2 regions of the Pseudomonas fluorescens group sp. PF-69 genome follow, and region 2 is predicted to be linked to the other one. Evidence: riboswitches for the same ligand, from Rfam matches in the RefSeq annotation. Region 2 holds a riboswitch; the other holds the start of a gene.
What was found. Region 2 has a riboswitch for cobalamin ahead of ACX3YF_RS22365 (CbtB domain-containing protein). Riboswitches for the same ligand answer to the same signal wherever they lie in the genome.
Positions count from the first base shown of each region.

Region 1: linked by a shared signal. The riboswitch ahead of ACX3YF_RS11265 (energy-coupling factor ABC transporter permease) and the one ahead of ACX3YF_RS22365 (CbtB domain-containing protein) in region 2 are both predicted to bind cobalamin.

Region 1 is NZ_JBTMNC010000001.1:2,437,869-2,442,809, reverse strand. It holds gene hrpB (ATP-dependent helicase HrpB) at 1-529, opposite strand, end outside; partial or broken gene ACX3YF_RS11270 (helix-turn-helix domain-containing protein) at 2,121-2,554, opposite strand; cobalamin riboswitch at 2,839-3,037, shown strand; gene ACX3YF_RS11265 (energy-coupling factor ABC transporter permease) at 3,080-3,727, shown strand; gene ACX3YF_RS11260 (DUF2946 domain-containing protein) at 3,827-4,204, shown strand; gene ACX3YF_RS11255 (putative natural product biosynthesis protein) at 4,446-4,941, shown strand, end outside.
Region 2 is NZ_JBTMNC010000001.1:4,736,073-4,741,013, reverse strand. It holds gene cobN (cobaltochelatase subunit CobN) at 1-423, opposite strand, end outside; gene cobW (cobalamin biosynthesis protein CobW) at 427-1,494, opposite strand; cobalamin riboswitch at 1,593-1,804, opposite strand; cobalamin riboswitch at 2,009-2,234, shown strand; gene ACX3YF_RS22365 (CbtB domain-containing protein) at 2,355-2,549, shown strand; gene ACX3YF_RS22360 (CbtA family protein) at 2,561-3,265, shown strand; gene ACX3YF_RS22355 (cobalamin biosynthesis protein) at 3,262-3,675, shown strand; gene cobM (precorrin-4 C(11)-methyltransferase) at 3,759-4,505, shown strand; gene nfuA (Fe-S biogenesis protein NfuA) at 4,615-4,941, opposite strand, start outside.

The DNA.
Region 1 (4,941 bases), 2.3 Mb from region 2:
TAATCGGTGCATCTTCTAGCAACTGTGAAAGCCGCTCACCTTCCAGTGTTGCTGACATCACAAGAATCTTCAGCGGCTGCTCATCACGCAGTAATTCACGACCATTGAGAGTGAGTGCCAAAGCAAGATCTGCATCAAGATTTCGCGAGTGGAACTCATCAAAAATAACTAGCCCAACTCCTTCAAGAGCCGGATCATCCTGAAGACGACGCGCCAAAATCCCTTCAGTGACTACTTCAATTCGAGTTTTTGGACCAATGCGGGTTTCTAGGCGAATACGATACCCAACAGTCTCACCTACCTTCTCTCCCAGCTCACTGGCCAATCTTTCTGCGGCGGCACGGGCAGCTAATCGGCGAGGCTCAAGCATTAGGATGGACTGCTCACCAAGCCACTCTTCGCTGAGGACGGCCAATGGAACGCGAGTGGTCTTACCGGCACCAGGAGGGGCTTGCAGTACAACCTCGTTACGGGCATTCAACGCTTGGAGAAGTGCCGGCATAACGGCGTCGATTGGCAAAGAATTCATGGTGACTCCCAGGCAGACTGAGCAGTATAACGAATGAATGAGTACGACCGATTTAGAAAGCACGAACCGCCAAATCAGCACTGACGTACAGCTAGGTGTTCTGATCGATGAGGTCTGGTGGCCGTTAGAACCGACCATTCAAGGTAAGTCGACACAATAGCCAACCTCTGCGAGCAGTTGCTGGAAAGCAATGGCATGTCCAGCGGCAAAGCCAGCGAGCTTACTGCTTGCCTTGACAGATCATTGTATTCGTCAGCTTCGGCTGTAAGTGGTCTAGGAGGTGGATCCTTTAGTTTTTTACTTGATGCTATTTTTCCCCTTGTGAATCGCATCTGATGCCAGATAAGCTCGCTTTGAATCTGAACCTTCGGATTCAATAACGGGCAGTTTTAAGCCACATGCATGCATCACGCTTAGCGTTGATGACGGCCGATCTGCTTCTCCAACAGGGGCAGCACGGTACGAATAAGCATTAGGTGCTCTCGGATAAAAAAGACCGTCTCGAGGCTCCTGAAAAATACCTAGGTGAGTTGCATTTCGATGCTATTCGCCCCAAAAAGCGAGATGTGCAGTTATGGACTGGTTGCATTCACGCTAGCTTAGAGCTCGTAGGGCTCGATGCAGGTTTGCGTTTAGCGAACTGCAGAGCACATATCGATTTTGCCATGGCTCCTACAACGCCAGGCGAACTGAGCGGATCTCATTTAACCCGCCAGAAAAATGCCCTGCTCTTCTTACTGAAGACTGGAGGCAATAGCTGCAACTCTAGCTTCGGCTAGGCCGGTTGCAGCAATATCAGCGTTCACTTGACTCAACTGTTCGATATATTGAGTCCAGTAGGACCTACAAAACCGCCCTTTATGAGGTGCGAGATCAGAAGCTCAGTGCACGCAAGGATTATCGTGACTGATGCGAGTTCCCAACGACGACCACTGAGCTCGAGTGGTGTTTGTGACGGAGCGCTAATCACAGCTCGACGCTAAAGGTCTCTACGACTGAAGCGCGGCCGTACTGGCCCACAGCGGTACGCATAAAATCGGCTGAAACGCCCACATACTAACGCTCATCCAATGGGATATTTCCAATGGGAAAACGTCGTGGGTTACATAAGTTACTGAAAAAAATCGTGGACGTATTGGCCTCTGAACTCGCTCGCGAATGTCTTCGCAGACTGATTCGCTGGGTTGTAGGAATGATAAACAGTCCGGGCGATTGATAATCCAAAAGCGGCCTACGAACGTAGGCCGCTCCTGCCGATCAATACTGCCAAGCCGGCCCCCAAAAATTTCCCAATGTAAATAATTCACTCATGGGGGACAGCTGGCAAGATGTACACAGACCAATACCAAATGGCCTTGGCCAAGCTACTGCGGAAGTGATGCATCCGGTAATGGGCGCTGCCAAAGTACCTCTGATTGTCCAACCATCTCAGAGCCATAGGTGCACTCCATGGCTCGGCAGCTAGGTAATTGCAGAGACTTGCCCACCCATTTGCATTCGACCTGACCAATCATTTCCAACGGATTTGACCATCAAACTGTGTGGCCGTGACCGGCAGAAAACGACCTAGGCTGTGAAAACGCCTGCGATTAGGCAGAGCGCTCAACGCCGCTTGCAAGGCTCGACGCTCCAGCAACCTAACGGTGTCCCAATGCAGGCCGAACATCTGGGCCACGTGCAGGGGGTTGGAAGGCGTTCGCAGGCCTGAATGACCGCATCGGCCAAGCGGCGCGTCATGCGGGCATAGCGATCCAGCCAACTGACGGCCTCCATGCGTTTGCCGCAGTCACGACAACCAACCCACCTGAGCAAAACGCTGAGGCGCCCGACACGGCCAAGGATGGGCAAATCACGAACGACTCGCTTGCAATACTCATGCGTAGTTGAACAGGGTTTTAGGCAGCCGCAGGAAGGGAATCGGGTGGCGTGAGGGATCAGATCGATTTGTAGTGCGTCGCCATCAGGCTTGATCGTGACGACAGAAAAGCCCTCCCAAAAAGGAAGGAAAGTATTAATATCGCGCATAAGAACGCCGGTTTGTTAGATGTGTTTGTTCGCACCAACATCATCAAACAAATCGGCGTTCTTGTTTCTGTGTTTCCCGGGATTCCGTGAAGAATCAAAAGAAAGGGCGGAAAGTCTAACGAGGCCAGTCATCTTCAATAAGCTGCGACATTCTGGCGCAGTCTGTGCGTTTGACCTGCTGCACAGTGTCTCCTGGTGCTCCTGTGGCAGGCTGTCGCATATAGCGTTGTGGAGCCCAGGCATAAAAAGGCTTTTCGCCTCGTGCGTAGATCGAGCAAAACCCTTAACCTGTTGGCGCTTCGTGGTTTCACCATCCGGTGAAGCAATAGGGAAGCAGGTACGCCCCCCCGGCTATTCCTGCGCTGCCCCCGCAACTGTGAACGGTTAGCTCTCTCGCTTATGCCACTGGTCGATTACGGCCGGGAAGGCGCGGGAGGGTGTCGAGCCGTGAGCCAGGAGACCTGCCACGAGTGCTGCCGAATATACCGGTAGCTTCCAGACCCGCATCCCTCGGAGGGAGAACTGATGCATATCGAACCCGGCGTGCTCAATGCCGCCAAAGTGCTGTACGCCAATGCTGCTGCAATCGCTACGCTGGCGGCGTTTTCGCCGAAGCTGTTACGCCCCGATAATTTGATCAAGACGGTACTCGCCGCAGCATTCTTCTCGGTGTTCATGGAAGTATTCCATTTGCCCGTCGGCGCTTCTGAATTGCATTTCGTTGGTGCTTCCGCCGTCTACATCATCTTCGGCTTTATCCCCACACTGTTTGGTTTTGCCATTGGCCTGCTGTTACAAGGGTTGCTGTTCGAGCCACAGGATTTGGTGCACTTAGGGGTAAACTCGTTGTCCTTGATGTTGCCGCTGATTGCCGCCCATGGCTTGCTCGGTCGGCGCTTCTTCGACGTTGCCGGACGCAGTATTCGTTGGGCGGAAGTGGTCAAGTTTGATGCGCTCTATTACACCGGTGTGGTCGCGATGGTGGGCTTCTGGTTGTCCATGGGCGAAGAGCCAACGCCTTTGAGCAACTGGGCGTTGTTCGCCGTTTCTTACCTGCCGTTGGTGTTGTGCGAGCCACTGTTCACCTGCTTGGTGGCGCGGACACTCAAACGCTATTCCGACAACGCCTTTGTCGAGCGTTTCACCTGTGTGAAATCACTCAAAGTCGCGTAATTGACTCGTGTCCCCATCGTTCAGGAACCTCTGGGCGGTGGGGTTGATCAACATCTCTCGATCTTCAACCCCGCGTGCTTCGGTGTTAATGTCGCTGCCATGAAATTGTCCCTCTCAAACCGCTCACTCGTTGCCTGGACGCTGTATTTTTGCGTCCTGTTCAACGTGTTCGCCTGCGGTTTGGGGCATGGGCAGATGACCGGGCTTGAACTCAATGGCATTGGTGGTCAGTTTTGCTCTGCTCTGGGCAGCAAGAACCCGACCCAGAACACGGATTTCACTGACCCGTCAGCCAGGGGGTGGGCCGGTAGTTTTTCCTGCCCTATCTGTTCTGCGGTGACGTTGGGCATCGCCTTTCTGTTTTGCTTGACTTGGCTGCTACGGGTCGGACAAAAACCGCGCCCTAGCCGCGAACTGCGCTGCAAGGCACCTCCCCGCTATTCCTGGCCCTCGGCCAACCCTCGCGCTTCCCCTTAGGTTTGACGCTTGCAAGTAGCCAGTTTGATTCGCCGGCTACCGCTTGTTTTTTCGTCGTCTGTTTTACACCAGGTTGTCGCTGATGCGACCACCGGTGGACGCCGTTTAATCGTCACGGGAAGGAAGGCAGTATGTCTCGCGTTATTGATCATTCAGGTTGCAGGTTCAGCCCTCTCGAAGGGCTGATCTTTAGTTTTTCGGCATCCTATAAACTGCAAGCGGCGATGGCATGGAGGCCGGCATGCGTTCTTTAGCCATCCCTTCAGGGGCTTCGCGACTGGTCAGTAAAACGTCACGTGTGAGCAGTCGTGGCGACTTCCTGTTGCCGTTTCCTGACTACCCCAGTAATGCACGCTGTTTTGTTCACCTGGATGCCCGATTGCTGCCTTACTGGCATACGTTGTTCGACGTGTGTCCGGGGTTACTCAAGCTAGATCCACCGGATGGTCTGAATATATTTCGCAGTTTCATGACCTGGGCATACCGCAATTATCCGCCGCTGAATTGGACTTACTACCTCAGTGTTTGCCGTTGGTTACTCACGTCGACCTACCAGGCGCAAATCCACGAGGAGCACATCGATTCCTTCATGACGGCAGCAGCGGCCCGCTGGATAAATACTGACGATAGCCAGGCACGAGGGCTAGTACTGGCGTGGCAAGGTTCTTCAGTGAGGGTGTTTGACTGGAAAGTAGCACCTCGTTCTATCGCTGGCGTTGACCCTGAACAGGAGGAGT
Region 2 (4,941 bases):
CAGGAAGTGCCAGAGCCGCTCGCGGTCCTGCGGGGCCACGGTGCTGAGGTCGCTGAGTTCCGGGTCAGGACGGTCGTCACCCGGCACCAGAATCAGCTGCACCCCACGTTGCGAAAGCTCCACCAGCCGCTCCACGCCATAACGCCAATAGGCGATGCCGCCGTGCAGCGAGATCAGAATGACCTTGGCGTGGCGCAGCACTTCGTCGACGTACAGATCAACCGAAGCGTGATTCTGTACCTGCATCGGGTTGGCCAGGCGCACGCTCGGGTAATCGTCGGGCAACTGCTGCGCCGCTTCGGCGAGCAGCGCCAGGCTGGAGTCGCCGCTGCACAGGATCACCAGCTCGGCGGGGGTTTGTCCAAGGTCGGCAATGTTGTCGTCCGACACGAAACCGCCGGGCTGGGTCCTGAGCAGGTGCATGGCTTATACGCTGAGCGCGGCGCGCAATTGGGTTTCGAGCAGCGCGGCGTCCAGCGCCTGGCCGATCAACACCAGACGCGTGGTGCGTTCTTCTTCGCCACCCCACTGGCGGTCGAAGTGCTTGTCGAAACGAGTGCCCACGCCCTGGATCAGCAGGCGCATCGGTTTGTTCGGAATCGCCGCAAAGCCCTTGACCCGCAGGATGCTGTGCTCCACTACCAGTTGCGTCAGCGCGTCCATCAGCAGGCTCTCGTCAGAGGCCGGCAGCTCGATGGAGATAGAGTCAAAAGCGTCGTGATCGTGGTCGTCATGATCGTCATCGTCGTGGTGATGATCGTGATGGCTGTGACGGCTGTCGATGTGTTCTTCGGAACCGGCACCCAGGCCGATCAGCACGTCCAGTGGCAGGCGACCGCTGCTGGCTTCGATGACTTTCACCGCAGGCGGCAGCTCTTCTGCGACTTCCAGGCGTACGCGGGCCAGGTCTTCCGGGCTGATCAGGTCAGCCTTGTTGAGGATCACCAGGTCGGCACTGGACAACTGATCGGCGAACAGCTCGTGCAGCGGCGATTCGTGGTCCAGGTTCGGATCGAGTTTGCGCTGGGCGTCCACCTGATCCGGGAACGCAGCGAAGGTGCCGGCGGCCACGGCCGGGCTATCGACCACGGTGATCACCGCGTCAACGGTGCAGGCACTGCGGATTTCCGGCCACTGGAACGCCTGGACCAGCGGCTTTGGCAGCGCCAGGCCCGAGGTCTCGATGAGGATGTGGTCGAGATCGCCGCGACGGGCGACCAGTTCGCGCATCACCGGGAAGAATTCTTCCTGAACGGTGCAGCACAGGCAGCCGTTGGCCAGTTCGTAGACGCGGCCATTGGCTTCTTCTTCGGTACAGCCGATGGAGCACTGCTTGAGGATTTCACCGTCGATGCCCAGTTCGCCGAACTCGTTGACGATCACCGCGATGCGACGCCCTTGGGCGTTGTCGAGCATGTGCCGCAGCAAGGTGGTTTTGCCCGAGCCGAGGAAGCCGGTAACGATGGTGACGGGGAGTTTGGCCAGTGTTTTCATCGGATGCCCTTTGGCAAGGTGGCGGGCATACGGGACGAGAACCGGCAACGCCTGTGCGCGCCGGAAGCGTTCGCCACCGGATCACCCCGCCCGGTTGTAGTGAGAATCTGTTCGAGGCAGGTCTCCTGGCTGACGGCGTGCCAGTCGCTTGACTGGCGTTGGCTGCGCCTTCCCGCGGGCTCAGGACCTGAGCATGCAGTGGCGTGGCAGCGAACATCACCGTTCACAGTTGCGGGGGCAGCCGCGGCATCGACCGCGTTCCCTTCTTAGCTTCGGCAAACGCCGAAGAACCTCGAAAGCGCAAGGCTACGCATCGTATTGGGGCGGGTCAATGTTCATGCTGAGTTCTACAGCGCCTGCAACGCCGTCATCGCGAGCAGGCTCGCTCCCACCGGGAGCGGGTTTTCCGAGAAAAATGCGGTCAAATGCGAGAGCGAGCCTGTTCGCGATTGAAGCAATGCGGTCCCGAGTTGAGAACACTTGCCAATTGACGCCCCACCTCTGCCCATGCTCTCCTACACGCCTTGTTACGGGTGCCCTTCACAGGGTGAAACGGGAAACCGGTGAATCATGTGCTTTACTCTAAAGCCATGTCAGTCCGGTGCTGCCCCCGCAACGGTAAGCGAGCGAAGCGTCAGATCCACTGTGCCAGTGCGGCATGGGAAGGTGATGCTTGCAGGTTCAGGCGATAGCCCGCACCCCTCGTGAGCCCGGAGACCGGCCCGCAACACAAAGTGAACCTAACTATCACTGAATGACAAACCCGCGGTGGGCGGGCGCTGTTCGAACCTCTGCGCGCTCGCTCGCGCAGGGATTTGCATGCGCTCCCATTCCCCGCTGACAGAACTGAGGGATGCGCCATGTCGATCATCAGCAGTACCGGCCACAGCACCACCACCAGCAGCACCACAACCCTGACTCAACGCCTGACCGCCGCCGTGTGTGCGTCGATCCTCGGCGCGTGCCTGGTGTATTTCGCCGGTTTCTCGCACATCGAAGCCGTTCACAACGCTGCTCACGATACCCGTCACAGCGCTGCCTTCCCGTGCCATTGAGACCTGTCGACATGATCAAGCGTATCGCGCAAACCGCGGGGTTCACGGGGCTGCTGGCCGCCCTGCTGCTGACCCTGCTGCAAAGCTTCTGGGTCGCTCCGCTGATTTTGCAGGCCGAAACCTACGAAAAATCCGAACCCGCTGCTGTTGAAGTCCACGAACACGCCCCTGGCGTCGCCGCCCACACCCACGATGCCGAAGCCTGGGAGCCGGAAAACGGCTGGCAGCGCGTGTTGTCGACCACCGGCGGCAATCTGGTGGTGGCTGTCGGTTTCGCCCTGATGCTCGCCGGCCTGTACACCTTGCGCGCGCCGACCAAAACTTCTCAGGGATTGCTCTGGGGCCTGGCCGGTTACGCGACCTTCGTGCTCGCGCCGACCCTTGGCCTGCCGCCGGAACTGCCAGGCACCGCCGCTGCCGACCTGGCGCAACGGCAGACCTGGTGGATTGGCACCGCCGCTTCAACCGCAGTCGGCATCGCGCTGATCGCGTTCAGCCGTCACTGGCTGATGAAAGTCCTCGGTGCAGCCATCATTGCCGTCCCTCATGTGATTGGCGCGCCGCAGCCGGACGTGCACTCGATGCTGGCACCGCAAGCACTGGAAACCCAATTCAAAATCGCTTCGCAGCTGACCAATGTCGCGTTCTGGCTGGCCCTGGGCCTGATCAGCGCCTGGCTGTTCCGCCGCAAACGCGATGGCCAATACCACGCATGACCGATACCGGCACAGCGCCGACCCTCGTGGTCGGCCTGGGCTGCCAACGGGGCTGCCCCGTCAGCACGTTACGGGCGTTGCTCGATCAGGCGTTGCAAGCGCACCAGATCGAACTGCATCAGATCAAGGCCCTGGCCAGTATCGATTTGAAGCGAGATGAACCGGCCCTTGTCGAACTGGCCGAGCAACTCGCGCTGCCACTGACGTACTTCAGCAGCGAACAGTTGGCCGGCTATGAGCCACAACTCAGCCATCATTCGCAGATCGCCTTCGAACGAACCGGCTGCTACGGCATAGCGGAAAGTGCCGCCCTGGCCCTGGCCGAACAGTTGACCCATTCGCCGGCCAAGCTGCTGATCAAGCGGCAAAAATATGCCCAGGCCACCTTCGCATTGGCCTGCTCGACGTAAAATCCTCGATAATCCGCGCTTTCGATCATGAGCAATCTTCATCTGGTGCCTTGCCCAGCCCTTTTTTCCCACAGGAATCGACGATGACCGTCTACTTCATAGGCGCAGGTCCTGGCGACCCCGAGCTGATCACCGTCAAAGGCCAGCGGCTGATTCGCAGCTGCCCGGTGATCATCTATGCCGGTTCGCTGGTGCCCGCCGCAGTACTGCAAGGGCATTGTGCCGAGCAGGTGGTCAACAGCGCCGAACTGCATCTGGAACAGATTATCGACCTGATCAAGATCGCCGACGCCAAGGGCCAGGACGTGGCTCGCGTGCATTCCGGCGACCCGAGCCTGTATGGCGCCATCGGCGAGCAGATTCGCTACCTGCGCGAACTCGGCATTGCCTTTGAAATCATTCCCGGGGTCACCGCTACGGCCGCCTGCGCAGCGCTTTTGGGTGCGGAACTGACCCTGCCCGATGTCTCACAGAGCGTGATCCTGACCCGATACGCCGACAAAACCGTGATGCCGGCCGGCGAGGAATTGGGCAGCCTGGCGCAGCATGGAGCGACCATGGCGATTCATCTGGGGGTCAATCATCTGGAAAAAATCCTGGCCGAATTGCTGCCGCATTACGGCGCGGATTGCCCGATCGCGGTGATTCACCGGGCGACCTGGCCGGATCAGGACTGGGTGGTGGGGACGCTGGAAGACATTGCCGGGAAGGTTCAGGCCAAGGGTTTTCGGCGCACGGCATTGATTCTGGTGGGACGGGTGCTGGGCAGTGACCATTTCAGCGAGTCGTCGCTGTATCGCGCAGGGCATGCGCATCTCTATCGACCTTGAACCCTGCTGAATCCTGTGCCGAGGGGGCTTGTCGGATCGCCACAGGTTATCGAACACCCATAAAAAACGGCGCTCACGGGCGCCGTTTTTTAATTTCGCAGCGAACGCCTTAGTAGTAGGCGTTTTCTTTCTGCGTGTGGTCAGTCACATCACGAACACCCTTGAGCTCGGGGATGCGCTCGAGCAAGGTGCGCTCGATGCCTTCCTTCAGGGTCACGTCTGCCTGGCCGCAGCCCTGGCAACCACCGCCGAACTGGAGAACGGCGATGCCGTCTTCAACCACGTCGATCAGGCTGACCTGACCACCATGGCTGGCGAGCCCAGGGTTGATTTCGGTTTGCAGGTAATAGTTGATGCGCTCGTTGATCGGGCTGTCGGCGTTGACCATCGGGACTTTGGCGTTTGGCGCCTTGATGGTCAGCTGGCCGCCCATGCG